3 regions of the Streptomyces sp. NBC_01017 genome follow, and region 2 is predicted to be linked to each of the others. Evidence: riboswitches for the same ligand, from Rfam matches in the RefSeq annotation. Region 2 holds a riboswitch; each other region holds the start of a gene.
What was found. Region 2 has a riboswitch for thiamine pyrophosphate ahead of thiC (phosphomethylpyrimidine synthase ThiC). Riboswitches for the same ligand answer to the same signal wherever they lie in the genome.
Positions count from the first base shown of each region.

Region 1 (5,481 bases), 2.1 Mb from region 2:
TGCCCGCCTCGATCAGCCGTCGGCCCTGCGCCAGATCCCTCGGCCGGCCCACCGCCAGCAGGGCGACGAGCCGGGCACCCCGCAGCCAGCAGACGGTCCAGGCGGGGCCCGACGGGTCGCCGCGCCACAGAAGCGTGTCGGCGGCGGCGTGATGGCCGGCGTACTGGACGAAGCGGCCGAACTGCTCGGACCAGAAGTACGGCACGGGGTCGTAGATCGCGGAGCTCTCGCCGAGGATGTTCGCGGCGACCGTGCGCGGGCCCTGGAGGGCGTTGTCCCAGTGGTGGACCAGGAGGCGCGCGCCGTACCGCCCCGACGGGAAGGAGGCACAGTCGCCGACCGCGTAGACGTCCGGCACGGACGTGCGCAGGCGCTCGTCGGCCACGACGTCGCCCTGTACGCCGAGCTCGATGCCCGAGCCCGCCAGCCAGGCCGTGGCGGGCCGCGCCCCGATGCCGACCACGACCGCACCGGCGGGCACCCGCGAGCCGTCGTCGAGGACCACCTCGCCGGGCTCGACGCGCTCCACGCGCGCGTGCGTACGCAGCACCGTCCCGCTGTCCTCGTACCAGGCGGTCATCGGCGCGGCCACCTCCGCGGGCAGCGCACCCGCGAGCGGCCGCTCGGCCGCCTCCACGACCGTCACCGCGCAGCCCGCCTCGCGCGCGGCCGTGGCGAACTCCGCGCCGATCCAGCCCGCGCCGACGACCACGATGTCGTGCTGCCGGGCCAGCACCGGCCGCAGCCGCTCGGCGTCGTCCAGGGTGCGCAGCAGATGCACGCCGGGCACGCCCTCCGCGCCCGGCAGCCGGATCGGTTCGGCGCCGGTGGCGAGGACGAGGACGTCGTACGGGACGGGCCCGGCCTCGGTGTCCAGCTGGTGCTCGGCGGGGCGCACGCCCAGCACCTCTCGCCCCAGCTGGAGTTCGACGCCGAGCGCCTCGAAGTCGACGTCGAAGGCGGAGCCCTCGGCCTTGCCGAGCAGCACGGCCTTGGACAGGGGCGGCCTGTCGTACGGCTGGTGGGGCTCGGCGCCGATCAGTGTGACGGTGCCGGTGTAGCCCTGTTCCCGCAGGGCGACCGCCGTCTGTACGCCGGCCATGCCCGCGCCGGCCACGACCACGCGGCGTGCCGCTGACGTGCCCCATTGCTGCGTCTGCTCGCTCACCTGATCACCATAGACAACTGACTATTTGTCAGTCAGGGGGCGTGCTCAGTGACCTGCTGCACAACCTCGACCGGAAGCTGCTCCACCACGCTGGTCCCGCTGCCCGTCTGCGACTCCCATTCCCAGGTCTCCTCCAGCCGCACCCGCCCGTCGGGGAGCTCGACCACCGTCGACGCACAGTGCCCCGACGACGTCGTGCCGTCCCGCTTGAGCTGCACGTACCGGAAGTCCAGCCGGTCGCCTTCCCTGGTGCCCACGAGATGGCCGCGTACGACGTCGCCGCCCGTGTACTCGGCCCAGATCTCGCCGTCCTTCTCGTGGTACGTGAACCGGGTGCGGGTACCCACCTGACCTGGGGCCTGGTCCGCGACCGGGGCGAGGACGAGACCGTCGAGCGAGCGGGGCATGGACGCGGGCTCCCTTACTGAGACTTCGGGCGGCGGGCTAGGGTGGCCAACGTAGAGCACTCGCGGGAGCCCGGACGCACCGGGCTGAGAGGGAGGCTGGCGGCCTCCGACCGTACGAACCTGATCCGGGTCATGCCGGCGAAGGGAGGGGCTGGACGCCCATGTCGCGTACGCGAACCTCAGACGTCCTCGTCATCGGGGGCGGCATCATCGGCCTGGTCACGGCGTGGCGGGCCGCGCAGCGCGGGTTCACGACGGCTGTCGTGGACCCCGAGCCGGGTGGCGGAGCCGCCCAGGTGGCGGCCGGGATGCTGGCCGCCGTCACGGAACTGCACTACGGCGAGCAGACCCTGCTCGGCCTGAACCTCGCCTCGGCCCGCCGCTACCCGGACTTCACGGCCGAGCTGACCGACCTGACCGGCCATGACCTCGGCTACCGCCGGTGCGGCACGCTCGCCGTCGCGCTGGACGCGGACGACCGCGCCCATCTGCGCGACCTGCACGCCCTGCAACGCCAGTCCGGCCTGGACTCCGAGTGGCTGTCCGGGCGGGAGTGCAGGCGCCTGGAGCCGATGCTCGCGCCGGGCGTGCGCGGCGGGCTGCGGGTGGACGGCGACCACCAGATCGACCCGCGGCGGCTGTCCGGGGCACTGGTGGCCGCGTGCGAGCGGGCCGGAGTGGTCTTCCACCGGGCCTGGGCCGAGCGCTTCGACGTCGTCCGGGACCGCGCCGCCGGAGTCACCACGGCGGACGGCACCGAGCTGCGCGCGGGCCAGGTCGTCCTCGCGGCCGGGAGCCTCAGCGGACGTCTGCCCGGGGTCCCGGACGACGTACTGCCGCCCGTGCGCCCCGTGAAGGGACAGGTGCTGCGGCTGACCGTGCCGCAGCGGTACGCGCCGTTCCTGAGCCGGACCGTGCGGGCCGTGGTGCGGGGCAGCCAGGTGTATCTGGTGCCGCGTGAGAGCGGCGAGCTGGTCGTGGGGGCGACGAGCGAGGAGCTGGGCTGGGACACCACGGTGACCGCGGGCGGCGTGTACGAGCTGCTGCGCGACGCGCACGAGCTGGTGCCGGGCATCACCGAACTGCCGCTCACCGAGACGCGGGCCGGCCTGCGCCCGGGCTCCCCCGACAACGCGCCGCTGCTCGGCCCGACCGAGCTGGACGGGCTGTCGCTGGCCACCGGGCACTACCGCAACGGCGTGCTGCTCACGCCGGCCACCGGCGACGTCATGGCGCACGTCCTGGCCACCGGTGAGCTCCCGGACGAGGCCCGCGCCTTCACCCCCAGGCGCTTCAGCGCCGCCGCACTCACGGAGCAGCCCGTATGAGCGTCCCGGTCACCATCTCGGTCAACGGCGAGCGTCGGCAGATCGAGCCGGGCACGGCTCTCGACGCGCTCGTGAAGTCCCTCACCGCGGCGCCCTCCGGAGTGGCCGCCGCCCTCAACGAAACCGTCGTCCCGCGTACGCAGTGGCCGTCGACGTCCCTCTCCGAGGGGGACCGCGTCGAGGTCCTGACCGCCGTCCAAGGAGGCTGAACCATGGCCGACGATCCCTTTGTCATCGGGGGTACGTCCTTCACGTCCCGTCTGATCATGGGCACGGGCGGGGCGCCCAGCCTGGACGTGCTGGAGCGGGCGCTGGTGGCGTCCGGGACGGAGCTGACGACGGTCGCGATGCGGCGGGTGAACGCGTCGGTGCACGGCTCGGTGCTCTCGGTGCTGGAGAAGCTCGGGATCCGGGTGCTGCCGAACACGGCGGGGTGCTTCACGGCGGGAGAGGCCGTGCTGACGGCCCGCCTCGCGCGCGAGGCACTCCGCACGGATCTGATCAAGCTGGAGGTCATCGCCGACGAGCGGACGCTGCTGCCGGACCCGATCGAGCTCCTTGACGCTGCCGAGACGCTGGTGGACGACGGGTTCACCGTGCTGCCGTACACCAATGACGATCCCGTGCTGGCGCGGAAGCTGGAAGACGTCGGCTGCGCGGCGATCATGCCGTTGGGGTCGCCGATCGGCTCGGGGCTCGGTATCCGCAATCCGCACAACTTCCAGCTGATCACGGAGCACGCGCGCGTGCCGGTGATTCTGGACGCGGGAGCCGGTACGGCGTCGGACGCGGCGCTCGCGATGGAGCTGGGGTGCGCGGGTGTGATGCTCGCCTCAGCGGTGACGCGGGCCCAGGAGCCGGTGCTGATGGCCGACGCGATGCGGCATGCGGTGGAGGCGGGGCGGCTGGCCCACCGGGCGGGGAGGATTCCGATGCGGCACTTCGCGGAGGCGTCGTCGCCGGTCGAGGGCCTGGCGCGGCTGGACCCGGAGCGGCCCGCGTTCTGAAAGCCGTTCTGAACGCACGTTCGATGGAAAGTCTTCGGCCAGTGAGGCGTCCGTCACAGGTCAGCTTCAGTCCCGCCCCGATCCCGGCCGAACCGAGAGGCGTGTCGGTGTCGGCTCGTACACTCACCTGCGTGGATACGACCCTTCAAGACCCTCTGGTCGGGCAGGTGCTCGACGGCCGGTATCGCGTGGACGCGAGGATCGCGGTCGGCGGGATGGCCACGGTCTACCGGGCCGTGGACACCCGCCTCGACCGTGTGCTCGCGCTCAAGGTGATGCATCCCGCGCTGGCGGTCGACGGGGTGTTCGTCGACCGGTTCATCCGGGAGGCGAAGTCCGTCGCCCGGTTGGCCCACCCGAACGTGGTGCAGGTCTTCGACCAGGGCACCGACGGGTCGTACGTCTATCTCGCCATGGAGTACGTCGCGGGCTGCACCCTGCGCGACGTGCTGCGCGAGCGCGGGGCGCTGCAGCCCCGCGCCGCCCTCGACATCCTTGAGCCGGTGCTGGCCGCGCTCGGCGCCGCGCACCGCGCCGGGTTCGTGCACCGGGACATGAAGCCGGAGAACGTCCTCATAGGGGACGACGGCCGGGTCAAGGTCGCCGACTTCGGGCTCGTGCGGTCCGTGGACACCGTGACCAGCACCACCGGTGCCGTGCTGGGCACCGTCTCCTATCTCGCGCCCGAGCAGATAGAGCAGCCCGGCGCCGCCGACGCCCGCGTCGACGTGTACGCGTGCGGTGTCGTGCTCTACGAGATGCTCACCGGCGACAAGCCGCACGACGGGGACTCCCCCGCCGTGGTGCTCTACAAGCACCTGCACGAGGACGTCCCGCCGCCCTCGGCGATCGTGCCGGGGCTGGCGTACGAGCTCGACGAGCTGGTCGCGTCGGCCACCGCACGCACCCCGGACATCCGTCCGTACGACGCGGTGGCGCTGCTCGCGCTGGCCCGGGACACCCGCGCCGCACTGAGCGCGGAGCAACTGGACGCTGTGCCGCCACAGGCGCTCACGGCGGAGCACAGCAATGCCGACGACCGTACGAGCGTGATCCCGCGCGCGCTGAACATCCAGCGGCCGCTGCCCGTGAACGAGGACGAATCGGAGCGCGAGGCCGTCTTCAACAGGACCAGCCGGCTGGAGTCGCCGCCCCCGCCGCCCCGGCGCCGGTCACGGACGTCGCGCGCTCCGCGCGGGCCGCTCGTCATCGTCGCCGCCGTGCTGCTGGCCCTCGGCCTCGGCGTCGGCATCTGGTACATCAACTCCGGCCAGTTCACCGAGGTCCCCCCGCTGCTGTCCAAGACCGAGGCGCAGGCCCGGGACCGGCTGGAGGACTCCGGGCTCGACGTCGGCAAGGTCGAGCGCGCGTTCAGCGACACCGTCAAGCGCGGCACCGTCATCAGCACGGACCCGGACACGGGCGCCCGCATCCGGCACAACGACTCCGTGAGTCTGGTCATCTCGGCGGGACCGGAGACCGTGAAGGTCCCCGACCTGGAGGGCTACCGGCTGGACAAGGCGAGGACCGTCCTGAAGGACAGCGGCCTCGAACCGGGCATGGAGACCCGG
Region 1 covers NZ_CP108683.1:7,764,971-7,770,451, reverse strand. Annotated here, with positions in the region: gene OG331_RS35675 (NAD(P)/FAD-dependent oxidoreductase) at 1-1,168, opposite strand, end outside; gene OG331_RS35670 (hypothetical protein) at 1,201-1,575, opposite strand; TPP riboswitch at 1,628-1,739, shown strand; gene thiO (glycine oxidase ThiO) at 1,737-2,903, shown strand; gene thiS (sulfur carrier protein ThiS) at 2,900-3,112, shown strand; gene OG331_RS35655 (thiazole synthase) at 3,116-3,910, shown strand; gene pknB (Stk1 family PASTA domain-containing Ser/Thr kinase) at 4,042-5,481, shown strand, end outside.
Region 1: linked by a shared signal. The riboswitch ahead of thiO (glycine oxidase ThiO) and the one ahead of thiC (phosphomethylpyrimidine synthase ThiC) in region 2 are both predicted to bind thiamine pyrophosphate.

Region 2 (5,481 bases):
AACCGGCCGGCGTTGGACGGCGGGCCGTACGGCGAGCTGAGCGGGGACGTCACCCGGGCCAGGGAAGCCTGGCGCGAGGCCCTGCTGGAGCGCGGCGTCCTGCCTTTCCTGCGGGAGGCACTCGCCGACCCCGGCACGGCGTCGGCGCTGCACCGCACGCCACCGTCGACACCGGCCGGCCGCATCCCGAATCTCGGCTACGGCCGCCCGGGTTTCAGCAGCCCGGACGACGGCGCCTCCCGGGGCTCGCGGCCGAGCTTCAGCAGCCCGGACTACACGAGCCCGGACTTCGGAGGCCCGGAACACCAGCCGGACTAGCACCTCGGCTTGCGCCCCGCCGCAGGAGAGCCCCGCCGTGGGTCCCTCCTTCACGACGGCACCCCGGGGAGACCTCCTCGGGGAGGCGCAAGCCGAACAGCCGGACAGCAACGCCGTACACGACGGCAGCACGCCGGACACCGGGGCATGGCGCCCCGGGTCAGGACGTCGACGTCAGTCCGCGAGCGGCAGGTACACCCGGTTACCCGCCGCGGCGAACTCCTTCGACTTCTGCGCCATGCCCTCTTCGATCTCCGCCTTGGACCCGCCATGTGCGCGGCGGATGTCCTGGGAGATCTTCATCGAGCAGAACTTCGGCCCGCACATGGAGCAGAAGTGAGCCGTCTTGGCGGGCTCGGCCGGAAGGGTCTCGTCGTGGAACTCCCGTGCCGTGTCCGGGTCGAGGGCCAGGTTGAACTGGTCCTCCCACCGGAACTCGAAGCGGGCGTCGGACAGCGCGTCGTCCCACTCCTGTGCCCCGGGGTGCCCCTTGGCGAGGTCGGCCGCATGGGCGGCGATCTTGTAGGTGATGACCCCGGTCTTGACGTCGTCACGGTTGGGCAGGCCCAGGTGCTCCTTGGGCGTGACGTAGCAGAGCATCGCCGTGCCCCACCAGGCGATCATCGCAGCGCCGATGCCGGAGGTGATGTGGTCGTACGCCGGCGCGACGTCGGTGGTCAGCGGGCCGAGCGTATAGAACGGAGCTTCATCGCAGATCTCCTGCTGAAGGTCGATGTTCTCCTTGATCTTGTGCATCGGGACGTGTCCCGGGCCCTCGATCATGGTCTGTACGTTGAAACGCTTGGCGATCGTGTTGAGTTCCCCGAGCGTCCTCAACTCCGCGAACTGCGCCTCGTCGTTGGCGTCCGCGATCGAGCCGGGTCGCAGGCCGTCGCCCAGCGAGTACGTGACGTCGTACGCGGCGAGGATCTCGCAGAGCTCCTCGAAGTTCTCGTACAGGAAGCTCTCCTTGTGGTGCGCCAGGCACCACGCCGCCATGATCGAGCCGCCGCGCGAGACGATGCCGGTCTTGCGGTTGGCCGTCAGCGGTACGAACGGCAGCCGCACGCCCGCGTGGACCGTCATGTAGTCCACGCCCTGCTCGGCCTGTTCGATGACCGTGTCCTTGTAGATCTCCCAGGTCAGCTCCTCTGCCCGGCCGTCGACCTTCTCCAGCGCCTGGTAGAGCGGCACCGTGCCGATGGGGACGGGGGAGTTGCGCAGCACCCACTCACGGGTGGTGTGGATGTTGCGACCGGTCGACAGGTCCATGACCGTGTCGGCACCCCAGCGGGTCGCCCAGGTCATCTTCTCGACCTCCTCCTCGATGGAGGAGGTGACCGCGGAGTTGCCGATGTTGGCGTTGACCTTCACCAGGAACCGCTTGCCGATGATCATCGGCTCGATCTCCGGGTGGTTCACGTTGGCCGGCAGCACTGCCCGGCCAGCGGCGATCTCCTCGCGGACCACTTCGGGAGAAACGTTCTCCCGGAGAGCCACGAACTCCATCTCGGGCGTGACCTCGCCACGGCGTGCGTACGCGAGCTGCGTGACCGCCTCGCCGTCACGGCTGCGACGCGGCTGACGCGGCCGACCGGGGAAGACCGCGTCGAGGTTGCGCAGACCGCCGCGCGGCGAGGTGTGCTTGACGCCGTCGTCCTCGGGACGGACGGGACGGCCCGCGTACTCGGCGGTGTCACCGCGGGCGATGATCCAGTTCTCCCGCAGCGGGGGCAGCCCCCTGCGGACGTCGGTGTCGGCGAGCGGATCGGTGTACGGGCCCGAGGTGTCGTACAACGTGACCGACTGCCCGTTGGTGAGGTGCACCTGGCGGACCGGCACCCGCAGATCGGGGCGTGAACCCTCGACATACGCCTTGTGCCAGCCGATGGACTTCCCGGCCTCCTCGGACTTCTCGTCCTGAACGGAGGCAGGCGTGCGCGCGTCCTTGATGGTCATGAGACCTACTCCCTACGCCGGCATTACCCGGTAACAGGTTCGGCGGTCGACGCAGCCGTATCCGTCTGCCGACGTTTCGTGTGAAACATCACTCGCGATGAGTGATGTTTCATGTGAAACATCGCTGGGACGGAGGTCAGCGCCCTCTCAGCCCGGTGCTCCGAGCTCCCGCGTGTACAAAGGTGGCACCACGCTAGCGTCAATTCGGGCGCGGTGAACAGGGGGCCCCAATCGTTCTTGCGATGATCGGGCGGTGACCACGACGCATGAGCCTCCGTACCCACCGCCCGATCCGCCCCGCGGCTCCGGCTCCGGAAACGGCCCCGGACTCGGCCCCGCGCGGGGTAACGGCCGTACAGGCGGCCTGGGTTCGGAGGTTCCCGGGGGGAGTTACGGCGGTCCTTACGGCCGTGGTCCCGGAGGCGGACAGGACGATCAGGAGACTGGGAACGGGGGCTGGCACGAGCACGGTCCCAGATCCGGGGGGATGCAGGATCGCGGGAGCGGGGTCGGCGGCGGGCAGGGGCGCGGGCCCGGTCCCGGCGGTTTTCACGAGCGCGGTCCCGAATCCGGCGGTTCACAGGCGCCGGTTCCCGGCCCGGGTGACGGCCACGGTCACGATTCCGGGGGCAGTCATGGGCATGGTCCCGGATCCGGCGGCGGTCATGGGCACGGTCCTGGATCCGGGGGCCGGCGTGGCGGTGGTGACGGTGGCGAGCACGGGCACGGGCACTCCCACAGTCACGCCCACGGTCCGGCGGCTCCCGTCTCCCGGCATCTGCGCAAGGTCATCGCGGCAGTCGTGATCCCGTTCGCCGCAGCGGTGGTGGTGGGCCTCGCGGTGCTGTGGCCGGGCGGTGCCCCGCCGCACGAGCGCACCGGGGTCGGCTTCGACCGGCAGACACAGCAGGCCACGGTCACCAAGGTGGTCGAGGTGAGCTGCCAGGAGGTGGGGGCCTCGGGGGTGCCCCCGACCGGCGACACCTCCACCGCCGAGGGGTCCTCCGCCGTGCAGCAGGAAAGCGGCACCTGCAAGAAGGCGACGATCCGCGTCGACGGTGGCAAGGACAAGGGCCGTACGTTCACGGAGATCGTGCAGCCCGACCAGTCACGACAGTTGCAGGAGGGCCAGGAGGTCGTGGTCGCCTACGAGCCCTCCGCGCCCAAGGACCTGCAGTACTCGGTCACCGACGTGAACCGGCGTGTCCCGTTGACCGTGCTCGCCGGCATCTTCGCAGTCGCCGTCGTGGTCGTCGGGCGGTTGCGGGGTCTCATGGCACTGATCTCGCTGGCCATAAGCTTCGCGGTGCTCAACTTCTTCATCCTGCCCGCGATCCTCCAGGGCTCGAACCCGCTGGTCGTCGCCGTGGTCGGGTCGAGCGCCATCATGCTGATCGCCCTCTACCTGTGTCACGGCCTGTCGGCCCGTACATCGGTGGCGGTGCTCGGCACGCTGATCTCGCTGCTGCTGATCGGCATCCTCGGGTCGGTGTTCATCGACTGGGCCGCGCTCACCGGCAACACCGACGACAACACGGGCCTCATCCACGGGCTGTATCCGTCGATCGACATGAGCGGTCTGCTGCTCGCCGGCATCATCATCGGTTCGCTCGGTGTCCTCGACGACGTGACGGTCACCCAGACATCCGCGGTCTGGGAGCTGCACGAGGCCAACCCGGCGATGGGCTGGCGCGGGCTGTACCAGGCGGGCATCCGCATCGGCCGCGACCACATCGCGTCCGTCGTCAACACCCTCGTCCTCGCTTACGCGGGTGCCGCGCTGCCGTTGCTGCTGCTCTTCTCGATCGCGCAGAGCGGCGTGGGGACGGTGGCCAACAGTGAGTTGGTGGCGGAGGAGATCGTGCGCACCCTGGTGGGCTCCATCGGCCTGGTCGCCTCGGTGCCCGTCACCACGGCCCTCGCGGCCCTGGTGGTCTCGGCCGACCGGCCGGAGAAGGGGGCGGTGCCGGCGGGTGCCCAGCCGGTCCCGGCAGGCGGGGCGCCGATCTCGACGGGCCCACAGCCGGCTTCGGGGCGCGGCGGGCGGGGACGTCGGCGGAAGCGGTGAGGGCGGGGAAGCGGGGACGTCGGGGAAGCGGGGGCGTCCGCCGAACGCAGTGACGTCGGCGGAAGCAGTGGCGGGCACGGTTCGCCAACCACGCGCGTACTGGGCGCGCCTGACACGCGCCCGAACCTGAACCCCAACCCGTGCACCTACGGCCTTGCAGCTCCGGCGTCATGGGGAGCTCAGCGGCAGGGAAGCGCTCCCATGCGCGCCGGGAGCGCCCGGCGAAGCGTTACGCCACCCCTGCGCAGCCGTAAGCCTCAGCCCGCGCTCTGCTCCTCCGCGAGGATGCGGTCCAGGGCCTCGTCGAGATGGGCGTCGAAGTCGGCGAGCGCGCCCTCCTGCCCGAGCGGCACCAGCTTGTCGGTGCGGTCGAGAAAGGCCACCAGAGGCGCCACGGAGGAGCGGAACAGCGCCTGGTCGGGCCCGACTTGAAGCCGGATCAGGACGTCGCCGAGCGTCTCGGTGCCTGCCGGAGAGACCCGTACATCTCCCTCCCCGCACGGCCGTCCCACCCCGTCGACCAGCAGTTCCCGACCGAATGCCCAGGTCACGGGGGCATCGCCGGGCAGGTGGAAGGTCAGCCGTACGGCATAGGGATCACAGGTCTCGTAGCGCAACTCCACCGGGATGCGGAAGGAGAGCTCCTCGGACACGAGAAAGCTCATCATGACCTCTGCCTCTACGGACTCGCGCATCGCCCTACCCCGTCGTTTGCAGTCGACTGGCCGGGAACGGACCCCGACACTGGTGGAATCTTGCTGAACGTACACGAGAGATCACAAGGAGTGAGTTTTCAGATACTGATAGAGATCGAGAGTGACCCCAGGAGCCGCCCGATCTCCTCCTGCAGTTGCAGCACCGCCGACAGCAGCCGGTCGGCCTGGTGGGCGGGCAGCGAAATGGCCATCGTCGCGGCCGTGGTGCCCACCGTGATGGGGATGGCCGCGCACACCGTGCCCAGGGCGTACTCCTGACGCTCGGTCACCGGCTCCATCCGCCGGGTCCGTTCGAGTCGTCGCAGCAGGGAGCGGGTATCGCGCACGGTGTACGGGGTGATGGACTCCACGGGATGGCGGTCCAGATGATCGCGGCGAGCATCCTCGTCGAGCTGGGAGAGCAGGCACTGGCCGATGGCG
Region 2 covers NZ_CP108683.1:5,628,422-5,633,902, reverse strand. Annotated here, with positions in the region: gene OG331_RS25825 (hypothetical protein) at 1-318, shown strand, start outside; gene thiC (phosphomethylpyrimidine synthase ThiC) at 493-2,277, opposite strand; TPP riboswitch at 2,270-2,459, opposite strand; gene OG331_RS25815 (YibE/F family protein) at 2,765-4,345, shown strand; gene OG331_RS25810 (SsgA family sporulation/cell division regulator) at 4,603-5,040, opposite strand; gene OG331_RS25805 (IclR family transcriptional regulator) at 5,139-5,481, opposite strand, start outside.

Region 3 (5,481 bases), 2.1 Mb from region 2:
CGGCGAGCCCAGGCAGGCTGACCGCGATCAGAGAGACCATCTGCATCCGGTCCCGGCCCTCGTACGCGGGCCCCGCCGAACGGCCATGGTGTCGACGCCGGCTAACGCGACGGCGCCGACGAGCGCTACGACGAAGCTCGTCGACGCTCAGTTTGCTAGCCACCCGCCCATCGCATCCCGCCTACCGAGCGGCAGCAACACTTACTACTCCGAGGAGACGGAAACCCAGGTCTGCCTGTTGATCAAACGAAACTCCCTAGCCGTAGCTCCGCACCTGTCGAAGTCGAATGCGTGTTGAAGGCTGATTGACGAGACGCCCAACGCCACAAGAGAAGCAGGTCAGCAGGGGTGTAAGACTCGTCCAGCCAAGCGCCTTCTAAGCCCTCACTACAAGCCTGCCGGTACACCCCAGCAGGCCCCTTCGCGCCGCGTGACCGGATCCGCTCTCTTGTTGATGCTTCATGCACGTGTCACACAGTTGGTAGGCGGTGACTGGGGGAGGGGAGCATTGCATGTCAGTGTTGGGTGGCTATCCGGTAGGGCCGTCGGCCTGGGCCGTCGAGCGGTTTGGGCGGCATGCCGGCGCGCTTGCTGCTGAGGTCCCGGTGCAGCTATCCAAGGCCCATGGGAAGGCTCATGCCGCACACCTTGCTGTAGGGCTGAAGAAGCGGAGTCCCTACGGTGTCGCCCTTGCGGGGTTGGTGCGCGAGAACCTGGCAGAGACCGCGCGCCAGCTGGGGGAGGCCGTGCGAGACGCGCGCGGATACGAGTACGCGGTGATCAACGATCACGCACTCTTCCCCTTCCGCTACGCGGACAGGCCGAGGCCCCTGGACCGAGCCCGATTGCCCGCCAATGCGTCGCCCACTCGGCACCGGCTGTTCCGGGCGCACGGGCCGCAGCCTCCAGAAGGCCTGTTCGACGTCGATGAGGACTTGGCGACCGAGGAGTACCTGGGGCTGCACGAAGCGTTCGAGGAGCTGGGGGCTTCCACCAGGTTGGTCTGTGTGTTCTTCACGGCTGACGCCGAGAACGGCATCCATGCCATTCACTGGGGCGACGCCCATCTCGAACCCGACCGCACCTTTACATGGCCGTACAGGGAACAGCTCCCGGTCGCCCCAGTGCAGATGGAATGACGGTCCGGGGGCGCCGCCACCTGGACACATCCGGCGAAGGCTGAGCGAGTCCTGGGCCGTCCCTGGGCCGTGCGAAGCCGACCAACGCCGACAGTCGGCACCCACGGGTGACCACCCCCACCCCGCTCTGGCCTGGGCCCCCAGAGTTGATCTGCCACACTGGAACGGTTATGCCTGCACCCGGAGAACTCACTTTCGTCGCCCCCCGCGGAGCCAAGAAGCCGCCGCGGCACCTTGCCGACCTCACTCCTGCCGAGCGCAAGGACGTCGTCGCTGCGATCGGCGAGAAGCCGTTTCGTGCCAAGCAGCTCTCGCAGCACTACTTCGCGCGGTACGCGCACGAACCGGAGCAGTGGACCGACATCCCGGCCGGGGCGCGGGCCAAGCTGCGGGAGGAGCTGTTCCCGGAGCTGATGACGGTGGTGCGGCATCTGTCGACCGACCAGGGCACCACGCGCAAGACGCTGTGGCGGCTGTTCGACGGGACGCTCGTCGAGTCGGTGCTGATGCGGTATCCGGACCGGGTGACCATGTGCATCAGCTCCCAGGCGGGGTGCGGGATGAACTGCCCGTTCTGTGCCACGGGGCAGGCGGGGCTGGACCGGAATCTGTCGACCGCCGAGATCGTGCATCAGATCGTGGACGGGATGCGTGCGCTCCGGGACGGGGACGTGCCCGGTGGGCCTGCCCGGCTTTCCAACATCGTCTTCATGGGGATGGGTGAGCCGCTCGCCAACTACAACCGGGTCGTGGGCTCCATTCGGCGGCTGACCGATCCGGAACCGGACGGGCTCGGGCTGTCCCAGCGCGGGATCACCGTCTCGACCGTCGGTCTCGTCCCGGCCATCCACCGGTTCGCCGACGAGGGCTTCAAGTGCCGGCTCGCGATCTCGCTGCACGCGCCCGACGACGAGCTGCGCGACACCCTCGTACCCGTGAACACGCGGTGGAAGGTGCGCGAGGTGCTCGACGCCGGCTTCGCGTACTCCGCCAAGTCGGGCCGTCGGCTGTCCATCGAGTACGCGCTCATCCGCGACATCAACGACCAGGCCTGGCGTGGTGACCGGCTCGGGCGGCTGCTCAAGGGCAAGCCGGTGCATGTGAACCTGATCCCGCTGAACCCGACTCCGGGCTCGAAGTGGACCGCGTCGCGTCCCGAGGACGAGAAGGCGTTCGTCGAGGCCATCGCCGCGCATGGTGTGCCCGTGACGGTTCGGGACACCCGTGGTCAGGAGATCGACGGGGCGTGCGGGCAGCTCGCCGCGACCGAACGGTAGTCTGATCGCCGTAGGTACATTTTCCTATGGCGTAAATACATCTTCATATTCCGACAGGGGAGCGCCACAGCGCTGAGAGTGCGGCATCGGCCGCAGACCCTCCGAACCTGGCCCAGGTCATTCTGGGTAGGGAGATCGGTCACCACTCGAGCTGTTGCGCCCTGCCCGGAGCCTTCCCAAGGGTTCCGGGCAGGGCCGCGTCTCTTCCTGGTCACCCCCAGGAGGAATTAGTGAGCATCACCAAGAAGTCCACGGTGAAGTCCGTGGCCCTGGCCGTCGGGCTGGGCCTCGTCGCGCTGCCCGCGCTGTCCGCGTGCGGGTCGTCCGACACCGACGGCGGCGACGGCGGCGGCGGGTCCAAGACCGTCACGCTCGTCAGCCATGACTCGTGGGCCGTCTCGAAGAGCGTCCTCGCCGCCTTCGAGAAGCAGTCCGGCTACAAGGTCAGGGTCCTGGAGGACGGCGACGCCGGGCAGGCCGTCAACAAGGCCATCCTCACCAAGGACAACCCGCAGGGCGACGTCTTCTTCGGTGTCGACAACACCCTGCTCTCGAGGGCACTGGACAACGGGCTGTTCCAGTCCTACGAGGCGAAGGGCTCCGACCTGGTCCTGCCCGAGTACCGGGTCGACCAGGACCGGCACCGAGTCACCTCCGTCGACACCGGCGACATCTGCGTCAACTACGACAAGGCGTACTTCAGCAAGCACAAGCTGGCCCCGCCCAGCTCGTTCGACGACCTGATCAAGCCCGAGTACAAGAACCTCCTCGTCACCGAGAACGCCTCCGCCTCCTCGCCCGGCCTCGGCTTCCTCCTCGGCACCGCCGCCAAGTACGGCGACGACGGCTGGCAGGACTACTGGAAGAAGCTGAAGGCCAACGGCGTGAAGGTCGTCGACGGCTGGGAGCAGGCCTACAACGAGGAGTTCTCCGGCTCCGCCGGCGGTAAGAAGGCCAAGGGCGACCGGCCGCTCGTCGTGTCGTACGCCTCCTCGCCGCCCGCAGAGGTGATCTACGCCGATCCGAAGCCGACGACCGCGCCGACGGGTGTCGCGACCGGCACCTGCTTCCGGCAGGTCGAGTACGCGGGTCTGCTCAGCAACGCCGAGAACGCCGAGGGCGGCAAGGCGCTGCTGGACTTCATGCTGACCAGGACGTTCCAGGACGACATGCCGCTGAACATGTTCGTCTACCCGGTGCGCGAGGCTGCCCAGGTCCCGCCGGAGTTCGTGAAGTACGGCCCGCAGGCCAAGAACCCCGAGACCCTGGACCCGTCGAAGATCGCCGACAACCGTGACGACTGGGTCAAGTCGTGGACCTCGCTCGTACTGAAGTAGCCCCTCGCAAGGGCACCTTCCGTGAGGGACGCACGCGGAGCGCGGCGGTGCGGCTCGGCCTCATCACCGTGCCCGTCGCGTTCTTCGCGGTCTTCTTCGCCCTTCCCGTCGCCGCGATTGTCGCGCGCGGCCTGAAGGTCGACGGGGTCTGGCAGTTCGGGCGCCTCCTGGACGTGCTCGGACAGTCCGACATCCGGCACGTCCTGTGGTTCACCACCTGGCAGGCGCTCGCCTCCACCGCGCTGACCCTGCTGATCGCGCTGCCGGGCGCCTACGTCTTCGCCCGCTTCGACTTCCCCGGCAAACAGATCCTGCGGGCCGTGGTGACCGTCCCGTTCGTGCTGCCGACGGTCGTCGTCGGTACGGCGTTCCTCGCGCTCGTCGGCCGCGGCGGACTCCTCGACGAGCTGTGGGGCGTACGGCTCGACACCACCGTGTGGGCCATCCTGCTCGCGCATGTCTTCTTCAACTACGCCGTCGTCGTACGGACGGTCGGCGGGCTCTGGTCGCAGCTCGACCCGCGGCAGGAGGAGGCCGCGCGGATGCTGGGCGCGTCACGCCTCACCGCCTGGCGGACCGTCACCCTCCCGGCCCTGGGCCCCGCCGTGGCCGCCGCCGCGCTGATGGTCTTCCTGTTCACCTTCACCTCCTTCGGTGTGGTGCAGATCCTCGGCGGCCCGACGTTCTCGACGCTCGAAGTCGAGATCTACCGGCAGACGTCGGAGATCTTCGACCTGTCCACGGCCGCCGTCCTGACGATCGTCCAGTTCCTCGCCGTGGGCGCGATCCTCGCCGTGCACGCCTGGACGGTACGGCGACGGGAGAGCGCCCTGCGCCTGGTGGACGCGTCGGTGACAGCGCGGCGGCCACGCGGCGCCGGGCAGTGGTCGCTGCTGGCCGGTGTCCTGGTCGTCGTAGCCGTGCTCCTGGTGCTGCCGCCGGCCGTGCTGGTGCAGCGGTCGCTGGACGCGCCCGGCTTCGGCTACTACCGGGCGCTGACCAGTGCCGACGGCGGGGTCTTCCTCGTCCCGCCCATCGAGGCGATCGGCAATTCCCTGCAGTACGCCGTCGTCGCCACCCTCATCGCCGTGCTGATCGGCGGTCTGGCGGCGGCCGCGCTGACCCGACGGGACGCGGGCCGGTTCGTACGCGGTTTCGACGCGCTGCTGATGCTGCCGCTCGGGGTGTCCGCGGTGACGGTCGGGTTCGGGTTCCTGATCGCACTGGACGAGCCGCCGCTGGACCTCAGAAGCACGTGGATCCTCGTCCCGCTCGCCCAGGCGCTGGTCGGAGTGCCGTTCGTCGTACGGACCATGCTGCCCGTGCTGCGGGCCGTGGACCAGCGGCTGCGCGAGGCGGCTTCGGTGCTGGGGGCGTCGCCGTGGCGGGTCTGGCGTGAGGTGGATCTGCCGATGGTGCGGCGGGCGCTGCTGATCGCGGCCGGGTTCGCCTTCGCGGTGTCGCTGGGCGAGTTCGGGGCGACCGTGTTCATCGCGCGGCCCGACAACCCGACGCTGCCGGTGGCCGTGGCGAAGCTCCTCGGGCGGGCCGGAGATCTCAACTACGGGCAGGCAATGGCCCTTTCGACGATTCTGATGATCGTGTGCGCGGTGGCGCTGCTGGTGTTGGAGCGGCTGCGGCTGCGCACCGACCGGACCGGGGAGTTCTAGATGCTGCTGAGCCTTGCGGACGCGACGGTCCGGTTCGACGGGCGGGCCGTGCTGGACG
Region 3 covers NZ_CP108683.1:3,544,227-3,549,707, reverse strand. Annotated here, with positions in the region: gene OG331_RS16065 (pentapeptide repeat-containing protein) at 1-40, opposite strand, end outside; gene OG331_RS16060 (hypothetical protein) at 513-1,139, shown strand; gene rlmN (23S rRNA (adenine(2503)-C(2))-methyltransferase RlmN) at 1,310-2,416, shown strand; TPP riboswitch at 2,462-2,567, shown strand; gene OG331_RS16050 (thiamine ABC transporter substrate binding subunit) at 2,647-3,753, shown strand; gene OG331_RS16045 (ABC transporter permease) at 3,729-5,423, shown strand; gene OG331_RS16040 (ABC transporter ATP-binding protein) at 5,424-5,481, shown strand, end outside.
Region 3: linked by a shared signal. The riboswitch ahead of OG331_RS16050 (thiamine ABC transporter substrate binding subunit) and the one ahead of thiC (phosphomethylpyrimidine synthase ThiC) in region 2 are both predicted to bind thiamine pyrophosphate.